DNA from 3 places in the Streptomyces sp. NPDC058579 genome. Region 1 is predicted to be linked to each of the others. Evidence: riboswitches for the same ligand, from Rfam matches in the RefSeq annotation. Region 1 holds a riboswitch; each other region holds the start of a gene.
The links. A riboswitch is a leader RNA that binds a small molecule or an ion and turns the genes downstream of it on or off. The one in region 1 is predicted to bind cobalamin.

Region 1 (3,266 bases):
CGGCGAGGTCGGCGGAGGCCTCGTACGCGGCGAGCATGATCCGCTCGGCGATCCGGGTGGAGAGCGCCCGCGCCTCGGGGGAGTCGAACGGCAGCTTCAGCTGGAAGAAGACGTCCTGGAGGCCCATCGCGCCCAGGCCCACCGGGCGCCAGCGGGCGTTGGAGCGGCCGGCCTGCTCGGTCGGGTAGAAGTTGATGTCCACGACCCGGTCGAGGAAGGTGACGGCCGTACGGACGGTCTCGTCGAGCCGCTCCCAGTCGATGTCCGAACCGACGACGAACGCACCCAGGTTGACGGAGCCGAGGTTGCACACGGCCGTCTCCCCGTCGTCCGTGACCTCGAGGATCTCCGTGCAGAGGTTCGAGGAGTGGACCGTGTGGCCGGGCTCGGCGGTCTGGTTGGCCGTACGGTTCGAGGCGTCCTTGAAGGTCATCCAGCCGTTGCCGGTCTGGGCCAGGGTCCGCATCATCCGGCCGTACAGGTCACGGGCCGGCATGGTCTTGCGGGCAAGCCCCTTCGCCTCGGCGGCGCGGTACGCGGCGTCGAACTCCTCGCCCCACAGGTCGACCAGCTCGGGCACGTCCGCCGGGGAGAACAGCGACCACTCGGCGTCCGCGTTGACCCGGCGCATGAACTCGTCCGGGATCCAGTGCGCGAGGTTCAGGTTGTGCGTACGCCGGGCGTCCTCACCGGTGTTGTCGCGCAGCTCAAGGAACTCCTCGATGTCCGCGTGCCAGGTCTCCAGGTAGACCGCGGCCGCGCCCTTGCGCCGGCCTCCCTGGTTCACGGCCGCCACGGAGGCGTCCAGGGTCTTCAGGAACGGCACGATGCCGTTGGAGTGCCCGTTGGTGCCGCGGATCAGCGAACCGCGGGCACGGATGCGGGAGTACGACAGGCCGATGCCGCCCGCGTGCTTCGAGAGGCGCGCGACCTGGTGGTACCGGTCGTAGATGGAGTCCAGCTCGTCCAGCGGGGAGTCGAGGAGGTAGCAGGACGACATCTGCGGGTGACGGGTGCCGGAGTTGAAGAGCGTGGGGGAGGACGGCAGGTAGTCGAGCCGGCTCATCAGCCGGTAGAGCGCGGCGACCTCGTCGAGCGCGCGGGTGGAGTCGTCCTCGGCGAGGCCGCAGGCGACGCGCAGCATGAAGTGCTGCGGGGTCTCGATCACCTGGCGGGTGATCGGGTGGCGCAGCAGGTAGCGGGAGTAGAGGGTGCGCAGACCGAAGTAGCCGAAGCGGTCGTCCGCCTTACCGTCGATGAGCGCGTCGAGACGGTCGGCGTGCAGCTTGACGAAGTCGGCGGTGCGGTCGGCGATCAGGCCCTCGTGGTGACCGACGGCGACGGAGGCGGAGAAGCAGACCGAGCCCTGGGAGGCCGCCTCGTCCGCGATCGTGATGGTCAGCAGCCGGGCCGCGAGCCGGGAGTAGGCCGGGTCCTCGGCGATGAGACCCGCGGCCGCCTCGGTGGCCAGCTCGCGCAGCTCCGCCTCGTCCGAGCCGGCGTTGCGGCCCCGCAGAGCGGCGGCGGCGACCTTGCCGGGGTCGGTGTCCGTGAGGTCGGCGGTGAGGTCGGTCAGGGTCCGCAGGAGCACGGTCCCGGGTCCGTCGCTCTCGTTGCCGTCGCTCTCGATCGCTGCGGCCGGATCGGCGGGCGCGATGGTCACGTGGGGCTCTCCCTCGCTCGGCTCGGGGCCGGCGCGGGAGGCGGGCGGCGGCTCCCCGAAGGCAGGGGAGAACCGCGCCACGGCCCACTCCGCGAGGCCCAGACGTCTGTGACACCCGGAACGGAAGGACCGGGTGCGCTGTCGGCAGGTCTTCGGACTGACCGGACGGACGAAGCCGTCAAAAGCACACCGTTGCGGGACAGTTCCGGATTCGCACCGGATTCCCCTGCGACGACAGCGAGCACGAGCATACATGTGGGGGGCGCCGCTCTTGGCACCCCCCACATGTTGTGTCGCCCCCGAATTCGTTCGGGAATCAGGGAATACCCGGGGGTCACAGCTCCAGGGCGTACGTGAGCAGCGGCTCCATGTCCGGGATCGGCTTCCAGTCGCGTTCCGGAGTGCGGACGAAACCCATCCGCTCGTAGATCCGGTGCGCGCCGGACATGCCGCGCTGCGTGGAGAGCCGGACCCGTACGCACCCTTCCAGGGTCCGCGCCCGCTCGACACAGGCCCGGACGAGCGCCTCGCCGACCCCTCGGCCGCGCGCCGCCTTCGCGACCGCGAGCATCCGGAACTCCGCCTCGCCCGCCCCGGCGAGGTCGGCCCACGGCCGGTCTCCGGGGGTGAAGGTCACCCCGCCGAGCAGCCGCCCCGAGCGGTCCGCCGCGACCAGGACCTCGGCCTCGGCGTCGCGCCGGGCCACGTCGCGCAGGACGTGCAGGTAGTCGTCGTCCTCGCCGAAGTCGAGGTGTCCGTCGTCGAGGAAGGCGCGGGCGGTGATCTCGCCGAGCGTCTCGTACTCCTCGGGCCGTACCGCCCTGATCGTGATGTCCATGGCCCGCAGTCTGCCCGAGGGGCACGGCGAAGGGCCCGGGGATTTCCGCTCGGAAACCCCGGGCCCTCACGTGGTGCCGTTACGGCGTCAGTGCGAGCTCACGCCGACCTTCGGCAGCTCGGTCGAGACGCCCTTGTCGCCCGCGTCCGCCGTGTAGTCCGACGGCGAGGTCTCGTCCACGCCCTCCGGCGCCTTGACGGCCTTCAGGACGAAGGTGAGGACGACGGTGACGATGACGTTGAGCACGAAGGCGGTGAGGCCGATGTAGCCGATCTCGCCGATCCCCGGGATCTCGGCGGACGAGCCGCCGAAGTGCTTCTGGGTCGGGCTGGCCACGCCGTACGCCGCGGCCGTGCCGTAGACCATGCCGACGGCCCAGCCGGCGAGCAGCGCCCAGCGGTGGAACCAGCGGGTGAAGAGACCGCCGACCAGGGCCGGGAGGGTCTGCAGGATCCAGATGCCGCCGAGCAGCTGGAAGTTGATCGCGACCGTCTTGTCCATGGTGAGGACGAAGGCCAGCGCGCCGACCTTGACCAGCAGCGACACCAGCTTGGACACCTTGGTCTCCTGCGCCGGCGTGGCGTCCGGCTTCAGGAAGTCCTTGTAGATGTTGCGGGTGAAGAGGTTGGCGGCGGCGATCGACATGATCGCGGCCGGTACGAGCGCGCCGATGCCGATGGCGGCGAAGGCCACACCCGCGAACCAGTCCGGGAACATGTTCTCGAACAGCTGCGGGATCGCCAGCTGGCCGTTGGAGACCTTGAC
Region 2 (3,266 bases), on a different contig from region 1:
CACCGGCACCGGGATGGGCACGTTGACGCCGACCATGCCGGTGTCGACGCGCCGGGTGAAGTCGCGGGCGGTGTCGCCGTCGCGCGTGAAGATCGCCACGCCGTTGCCGTAGAGGTGCTCGCTGGGCAGCCGCAGGGCCTCCTCGTAGTCGGCGGCGCGGACCACGCAGAGCACGGGGCCGAAGATCTCCTCCTGGTACACGCGCATGTCAGGGGTGACCCGGTCGAAGAGGGAGGCCCCGGCGAAGAAGCCGCCCTCGTGCCCGGGGAGGACGAAGTCGCGTCCGTCGACGACGAGTTCGGCGCCCTCCTCGACCCCGATGCCGATGTACTTACGGACCCGGTCGACGGCGTCCGGGCCGACCATCGGACCGAAGTCGGCGTCCGCGTCGTCGCTGCGGCCGATCCTCAGCTCGCCGATGCGCTCCTTCAGCCGGGCGACGAGGGCGTCGGCGGTGTCCTCGCCGACGGGGACGGCCACCGAGACGGCCATGCACCGCTCGCCGGCCGAGCCGTAGCCGGCGCCGATGAGGGCGTCCACGGCCTGGTCGAGGTCGGCGTCCGGCATCACGATCATGTGGTTCTTGGCGCCGCCGAAGCACTGGGCGCGCTTGCCGTGGGCGGCGGCGGTGGCGTAGACGTGCGCGGCGACGGGGGTGGAACCGACGAAGCCGAGGGCGGCGACGCGGGGATCGTCGAGGAGGGTGTCGACGGCGTCCTTGCCGCCGTTGACGACGTTCAGGACGCCCGCGGGCAGCCCCGCCTCCAGGAAGAGCTCGGCGAGCCGCAGCGGTACGGAGGGGTCGCGCTCCGAGGGCTTGAGGATGAAGGCGTTTCCGCAGGCCAGGGCGGGGGCGGCCTTCCAGAGCGGGATCATCGCGGGGAAGTTGAACGGGGTGATGCCGGCGACGACGCCGAGCGGGGAGCGCAGCGAATGGACGTCGATGCCGGTCCCGGCGTTGTCGGTGAACTCTCCCTTGAGCAGGTGCGGGATGCCGGCGGCGAACTCCACGACCTCCAGGCCGCGTTGGAGGTCTCCGTGGGCGTCGGCGACGGTCTTGCCGTGCTCGGAGGAGAGCAGCCGGGCCAGGTCGTCCTTCTCCTGCTCGACGAGCTGGAGGAAGCGCAGGAGGACGCGTGCGCGGCGCTGCGGGTTCCAGGCGGCCCAGTCACGCTGCGCCCGGGCGGCGTCGGCGATGGCCGCCTCGGTCTCGGCCCGGTTCGCGAGGGGCACGCGGGCCTGGACCTCGCCGGTGTTGGGGTCGTACACGTCGCCGTAGGCGCCCGAGGTTCCCGGGGTGTGCCTGCCGCCGATGAAGTGGGTCAACTCGCGGACGGGGGTGGTGTCTTGTGCGCGGACCATGAGTGCCTGCTCTCGTCAGGTGATCCGGATGGCGCGCCGGAGGACCGCCACGACCGCGAACGCCGGTGGGCGTGATTCATCGCGGGGTGGTGGTCGCCTACGGCGCGAGAGCGCGAATGGCGAGGCGCCGTCAGGTCCTGACGGTCGTGTGGTGGTGGGGTCCTACTCGACGGGGTCCTCGACGGGCGGGTGCCCGTCGGCCGGATCCGCGGGGAGTGTGCGGGCGCACCGGTGCCATGCGTGTCAGCTCCATCCTCGTGGACAACACGGAACATCCCGCGGCCGGTATCCTGACTCCCGGATCAGCGCGCGCCGTCCGCCTTCCCGACATCACTCGTCAGTGGCGTGCTGCTCGACGGCGTACTCCCCGGTCACAGTGGCGGGACCGCGCCGGAATCACACCGGCTTCCCTGCACCGCGGGCCTTCGCCGCGACTATATAGTTGGACGTCCTAGTAAATCCACCCCCGGCCGGGTGAACCTGCGGCATCCCTTAGTAGAGCGGAGTCGCCCGGAGCTTCAAGACCTGCTCGGAGAGGGCAAGGTCACAGCGGTGTGCACTGCTGTCATCTGAGCGAGCTGTCCTAACATCCGAGCATGACAGTCCTTCCCGACGACGGGCTCGCCCTCGCCGCCGAATTCCCCGACGCGTCCCGTGAACAGTGGCAGCACCTGGTAGCCGGGGTGCTGCGCAAGTCGGGCAAGGACGTCGAGGGCCCGGCGGCCGAGGACGCCCTGTCCACCGCCCTGGAGGACGCGCTCCGCGTCCGTCCCCTCTATGCCGCCGAGGACACCGCCCCCGAGCCCGGCCTGCCCGGCTTCGCGCCCTTCGTACGATCCGGGCGCGCCGAGGGGAACACGGTCGGCGGCTGGGACGTGCGCCAGCGGCACACCACCGCCGACACCGGGACGGTCCTCGCCGACCTGGAGAACGGCGTCACCTCGCTCTGGCTGGTCGTCGGCGAGGGCGGCATCCCCCTGGGGAGCCTCGGCCGGACCCTCGACGGCGTCTACCTCGACCTCGCGCCCGTCGTCCTCGACGCGGGGCAGGACGTGGAGGAGGCCGCGCGCGAGCTGCTCGGACTGTACGAGGAGCGGGGCGTCGCCCCGGAGGCCGCGCGCGGCAACCTGGGCGCCGACCCCCTCGGCCTGGAGGCCCGCACCGGCCGGCCCTACGACCCCTCCCCCGCCGTCGGGCTCGCCCTGCGCTGCGCCGAGGAGTACCCGGGCCTGCGGGCGCTGACCGTGGACGCGCTGCCGTACCACGAGGCCGGCGGCTCGGCCGCGCAGGAGCTGGGGTGCGCCCTCGCGACCGGCGTCGCGTACCTGCGGCAGCTCACGGAAGCCGGACTCTCCGTCGAACAGGCCCTCGGGCAGCTGGAGTTCCGCTACGCGGCCACCGCCGACCAGTTCCTCACGATCGCCAAGTTGCGTGCCGCGCGCAGGCTCTGGGCCCGGGTGGCCGAGGTCAGCGGGGCGAGCGGTGCGGGCGCACAGCGGCAGCACGCGGTGACCTCTCCCGTGATGATGTCCCGCCGCGACCCCTGGGTGAACATGCTCCGCACCACCGTGGCCACGCTGGCCGCGGGCGTGGGCGGCGCCGAATCCGTCACCGTCCTTCCGTTCGACCACGCGCTCGGCCTGCCGGACGCGTTCGCGCGGCGCATCGCCCGCAACACCTCGACCATCCTCGTCGAGGAGTCGCACCTCGCACGGGTCATCGACCCGGCGGGCGGCTCCTGGTACGTGGAGCGCCTGACGGACGAACTCGCCCACGCGGGCTGGGAGTTCTTCCAGACCGTCGAGAGCGCGGGCGGCCAGGCCGCCGCGCTGCGCTCCGGGTTGATCGGGGACCGGCTCGCCGAGACCTGGTCGGCCCGCAGCGCGAAGCTCGCCAAGCGCCGC
Region 3 (3,266 bases), on a different contig from region 1:
CGTGGTCGTCGGCAGCAGCGGAAGCCCGAGGTGGGCGTGCTGGGCGGCGGCCCGCTCGGCGTACGGCTGGGAGCGTCGGGTGTCGGCGTCGGAGACCGCGCCGGTACGGGCGCGCACGGCCGGGTCGCGGGTGAGCGGGGACTCCGCGCGGGAGGTCAGGTCGGCCCGGTTGGCGGCCAGTTCGGCGGCGATCGCGGAGGTGCCGTGGGACAGGCCCTTGGCCAGCGTGACGACCTCGGCGGTCTTCTGGCGTGCGAAGGCGAGCCAGCGCAGGATCTGCGGGTCGATGTCCCGCTCGGCGGCGGCGTCGAGGGGGACGTGCAGCAGGGAGCAGGAGGCCGCGACGTCGACCCGGTCGGCGAGACCGAGCAGGGTGCCGAGGGTCGTGAGGGACTTCGCCAGATCGTTGACCCAGATGTTGCGGCCGTCGACCACGCCGGCGACCAGGCGCTTGCCCGGCAGCCCGCCCACGCCCGCGAGGGCCTCCAGATTGGCGGCGGCAGAGCCGGTGAAGTCCAGCGCGAGCCCCTCGACCGGCGCCTTGGCGAGCACGGGCAGGGCCTCGCCGAGCCGGTCGAAGTACGAGGCGACCAGCAGCTTCGGCCGGTCCGTGCGGCCACCGAGCTCGCGGTAGACGCGGGTGGCGGCGTTCAGCTCGGCCGGGGTGCGGTCCTGGACCAGGGCGGGCTCGTCGACCTGCACCCACTCGGCGCCCGCGGCCCGCAGGTCGGCGAGGACCTCGGCGTACACCGGCAGCAGCCGGTCGAGGAGCGTCAGCGGGTCGAAGTCCGCGGCCACCCCGGGCGCGGGCTTGGCGAGGAGCAGATAGGTCACGGGTCCGACGATGACCGGACGGGCCGTCAGGCCGAGGGAGAGGGCCTCCGTCAGCTCGGCGACCTGCTTGGCGGAGTCGGCCGTGAAGACCGTGTCCGGACCCAACTCGGGGACCAGATAGTGGTAGTTGGTGTCGAACCACTTGGTCATCTCCAGCGGCGCGACGTCCTGCGTACCGCGCGCCATGGCGAAGTAGCCGTCGAGAGCGTCGGCGGAGACGGCTTCCCGGTGCCGCGCGGGGATCGCGCCGACCATGACGGTGGTGTCCAGGACGTGGTCGTAGAGGGAGAAGTCGCCGGTCGGCACCTCGTGGACGCCCGCCTCGGCGAGCCGGCTCCAGTGGGCGCGGCGCAGTTCGGCGGCGGTGGTCCGGAGGGCGTCGGCGGTGACGCGGCCCTTCCAGTACCCCTCGATCGCCTTCTTCAGTTCCCGGTGCTGCCCCTGACGGGGGTAGCCGTACACGGTGGCCCGTGCTGCCGCGGCTGCGGGCTTGGTGGTCACGGAGATCTCCTTCGCGAGATGAATCCCTGAGATCCCGGCGACGGGACGAGAACGCGAAGGGTGACCGACCGGACGGCCGACTCGCGCGGTACGCGCCGGTCTCCGTCTGGTGTGGTCGCCGACCCGCCCTCGAGGTCACCGGAATGTCCGCGCACGAATGGTCCGTGCACGGGCAGATGGCAGGTCTTCGGACTCGCGGGCACATCCTCCACGGGGGAGGACACCTACTGGCCGTCGCTTCCCAGACCCCTACGGGTCCAGTGCGTATGACGGCGGTCGTTCCCGCTCACCGCTGCGGGGCAGTCCCGGATTCCCACCGGGTTCCCTCTTACGACGCATCCCGTCCGGCTGACGGGGCGAACCAGCTGCACCGGCCACCCTAAGGGGCCGGCCGGCGCCGTGCCGGGAGATGTCCACCATACGGATGGTGAGGTGAGACACGCCCGCGGGTCCGCCCCGCAGCTCAGGGGGTCAGTCCCGGCCGGGGTACGGGTGGAACCCCCGGCCCGCCTTGCGGCCCAGTAGCCCCGCCTCCACCATCCGCTGGAGCAGCGGGGGCGGCGCGTAGAGGGGCTCCTTGAACTCCTCGTAGAGCGACTCCGCGATCGAGGAGACGGTGTCGAGGCCGATGAGGTCGGCCAGCTTCAGCGGGCCCATCGGGTGGGCGCAGCCCAGCTCCATGCCGGCGTCGATGTCGGCGGCCGTGGCGAAACCGGACTCGGCCATACGGATCGCCGCGAGCAGGTACGGCACGAGCAGCGCGTTGACGACGAACCCGGCCCGGTCCTGCGAGCGCACGACCGTCTTGCCGAGGGCCTCCGTCGCGAAGCGCTCCACGCGGGCGACCGTGTCCGAAGCGGTGTGCAGCGAGGTCACGACCTCCACCAGCGGCAGCACCGGCACCGGGTTGAAGAAGTGCAGGCCCACCACCCGGTCGGCGCGGCCCGTCGCCATGCCGAGGCGCATCACGGGGAGCGAGGAGGTGTTGGTCGCCAGGACCGCCGACGGATCCTCGACGATCTTGTCGAGGCGGGTGAACACCTCGGTCTTGGCCTCCGCGTTCTCGACGACGGCCTCGATCACGAGCTGGCGGTCGGCCAGCTCCTCGAGATCGCCGGTGAAGACGAGCCGGTCGAGGGCGCTCTGCGCGGCGGCCGGCTCCAGCTTGCCCCGTCGTACGGCGCGGTCGAGGGAGGCGGTCACCCGCTCCCGCGCGGCCCGGGCGGCCACGGCGTCCGTCTCGCAGACGATCGTGTGCCGTCCGGCCCGCGCGCAGACCTCCGCGATGCCCGCCCCCATCTGGCCGCCGCCGACCACCCCGACGCGGGTGATCTCCTCGGCGCCCGTGGTCTCGGCGCTCATGGTCTCGGCACCCGTGGTCCCGGCGCCCACGCTCTCGGCGCTCATGAGCGGGGCTCCGCGTGGCGCACGAGGTGGCGGGAGTAGGCGTCCGGGGTGAAGAAGAGCGGCAGTTCGCCGCTGAGGGCGTTCCGTTCGAAGATCGCCCGCACCTCCTCCAGCGGGGCCCACGGGTACCGGGCGCCGAGCGCCTCGAGCTCCTCGTCGAGCAGGCGTACGACGGTCTCCCGGTCGATCAGCCGGTGCCGCACCCACTGCCAGATCTGGACGCGGGCGATCTCGGCGGTCGCCGCGTCCTCCATGAGCCCGTCCAGGGCGACCGCGCCCTGACCGCGCAGCCAGGCCGCGAAGTAGCCGAGTGCGACGGCGATGTTCGTGCGGATGCCCTCCTGGGTGGGCGGTCCGCTGATCCGGCGTACCGACAACAGGTCCGCCGGGGTGACCTCCACGTCGTCCCGCGTCCGGTGGAGCTGGTCCGGCAGGTCGCCGAGCACGCCGTCGAACACCTCGCGGCAGACCGGGACGAGCCCGGGATGGGCGACCCAGGAGCCGTCGAAGCCGTCCTCCGCCTC

Region 2: it holds a riboswitch for cobalamin, as region 1 does, so the genes downstream of both, ACFWRO_RS05000 (CoA-acylating methylmalonate-semialdehyde dehydrogenase) here and ACFWRO_RS35580 (ribonucleoside-diphosphate reductase subunit alpha) in region 1, are expected to answer to the same signal.
Region 3: it holds a riboswitch for cobalamin, as region 1 does, so the genes downstream of both, metE (5-methyltetrahydropteroyltriglutamate--homocysteine S-methyltransferase) here and ACFWRO_RS35580 (ribonucleoside-diphosphate reductase subunit alpha) in region 1, are expected to answer to the same signal.

The regions. Positions count from the first base shown of each region.
Region 1 is NZ_JBHXPI010000066.1:7,195-10,460, reverse strand. It holds gene ACFWRO_RS35580 (ribonucleoside-diphosphate reductase subunit alpha) at 1-1,663, opposite strand, end outside; cobalamin riboswitch at 1,789-1,931, opposite strand; gene ACFWRO_RS35575 (GNAT family N-acetyltransferase) at 1,998-2,501, opposite strand; gene mctP (monocarboxylate uptake permease MctP) at 2,589-3,266, opposite strand, start outside.
Region 2 is NZ_JBHXPI010000002.1:472,883-476,148, reverse strand. It holds gene ACFWRO_RS05000 (CoA-acylating methylmalonate-semialdehyde dehydrogenase) at 1-1,362, opposite strand, end outside; cobalamin riboswitch at 1,625-1,810, opposite strand; gene ACFWRO_RS04995 (methylmalonyl-CoA mutase family protein) at 1,959-3,266, shown strand, end outside.
Region 3 is NZ_JBHXPI010000002.1:481,295-484,560, forward strand. It holds gene metE (5-methyltetrahydropteroyltriglutamate--homocysteine S-methyltransferase) at 1-1,335, opposite strand, end outside; cobalamin riboswitch at 1,496-1,716, opposite strand; gene ACFWRO_RS05030 (3-hydroxybutyryl-CoA dehydrogenase) at 1,807-2,697, opposite strand; gene aceB (malate synthase A) at 2,739-3,266, opposite strand, start outside.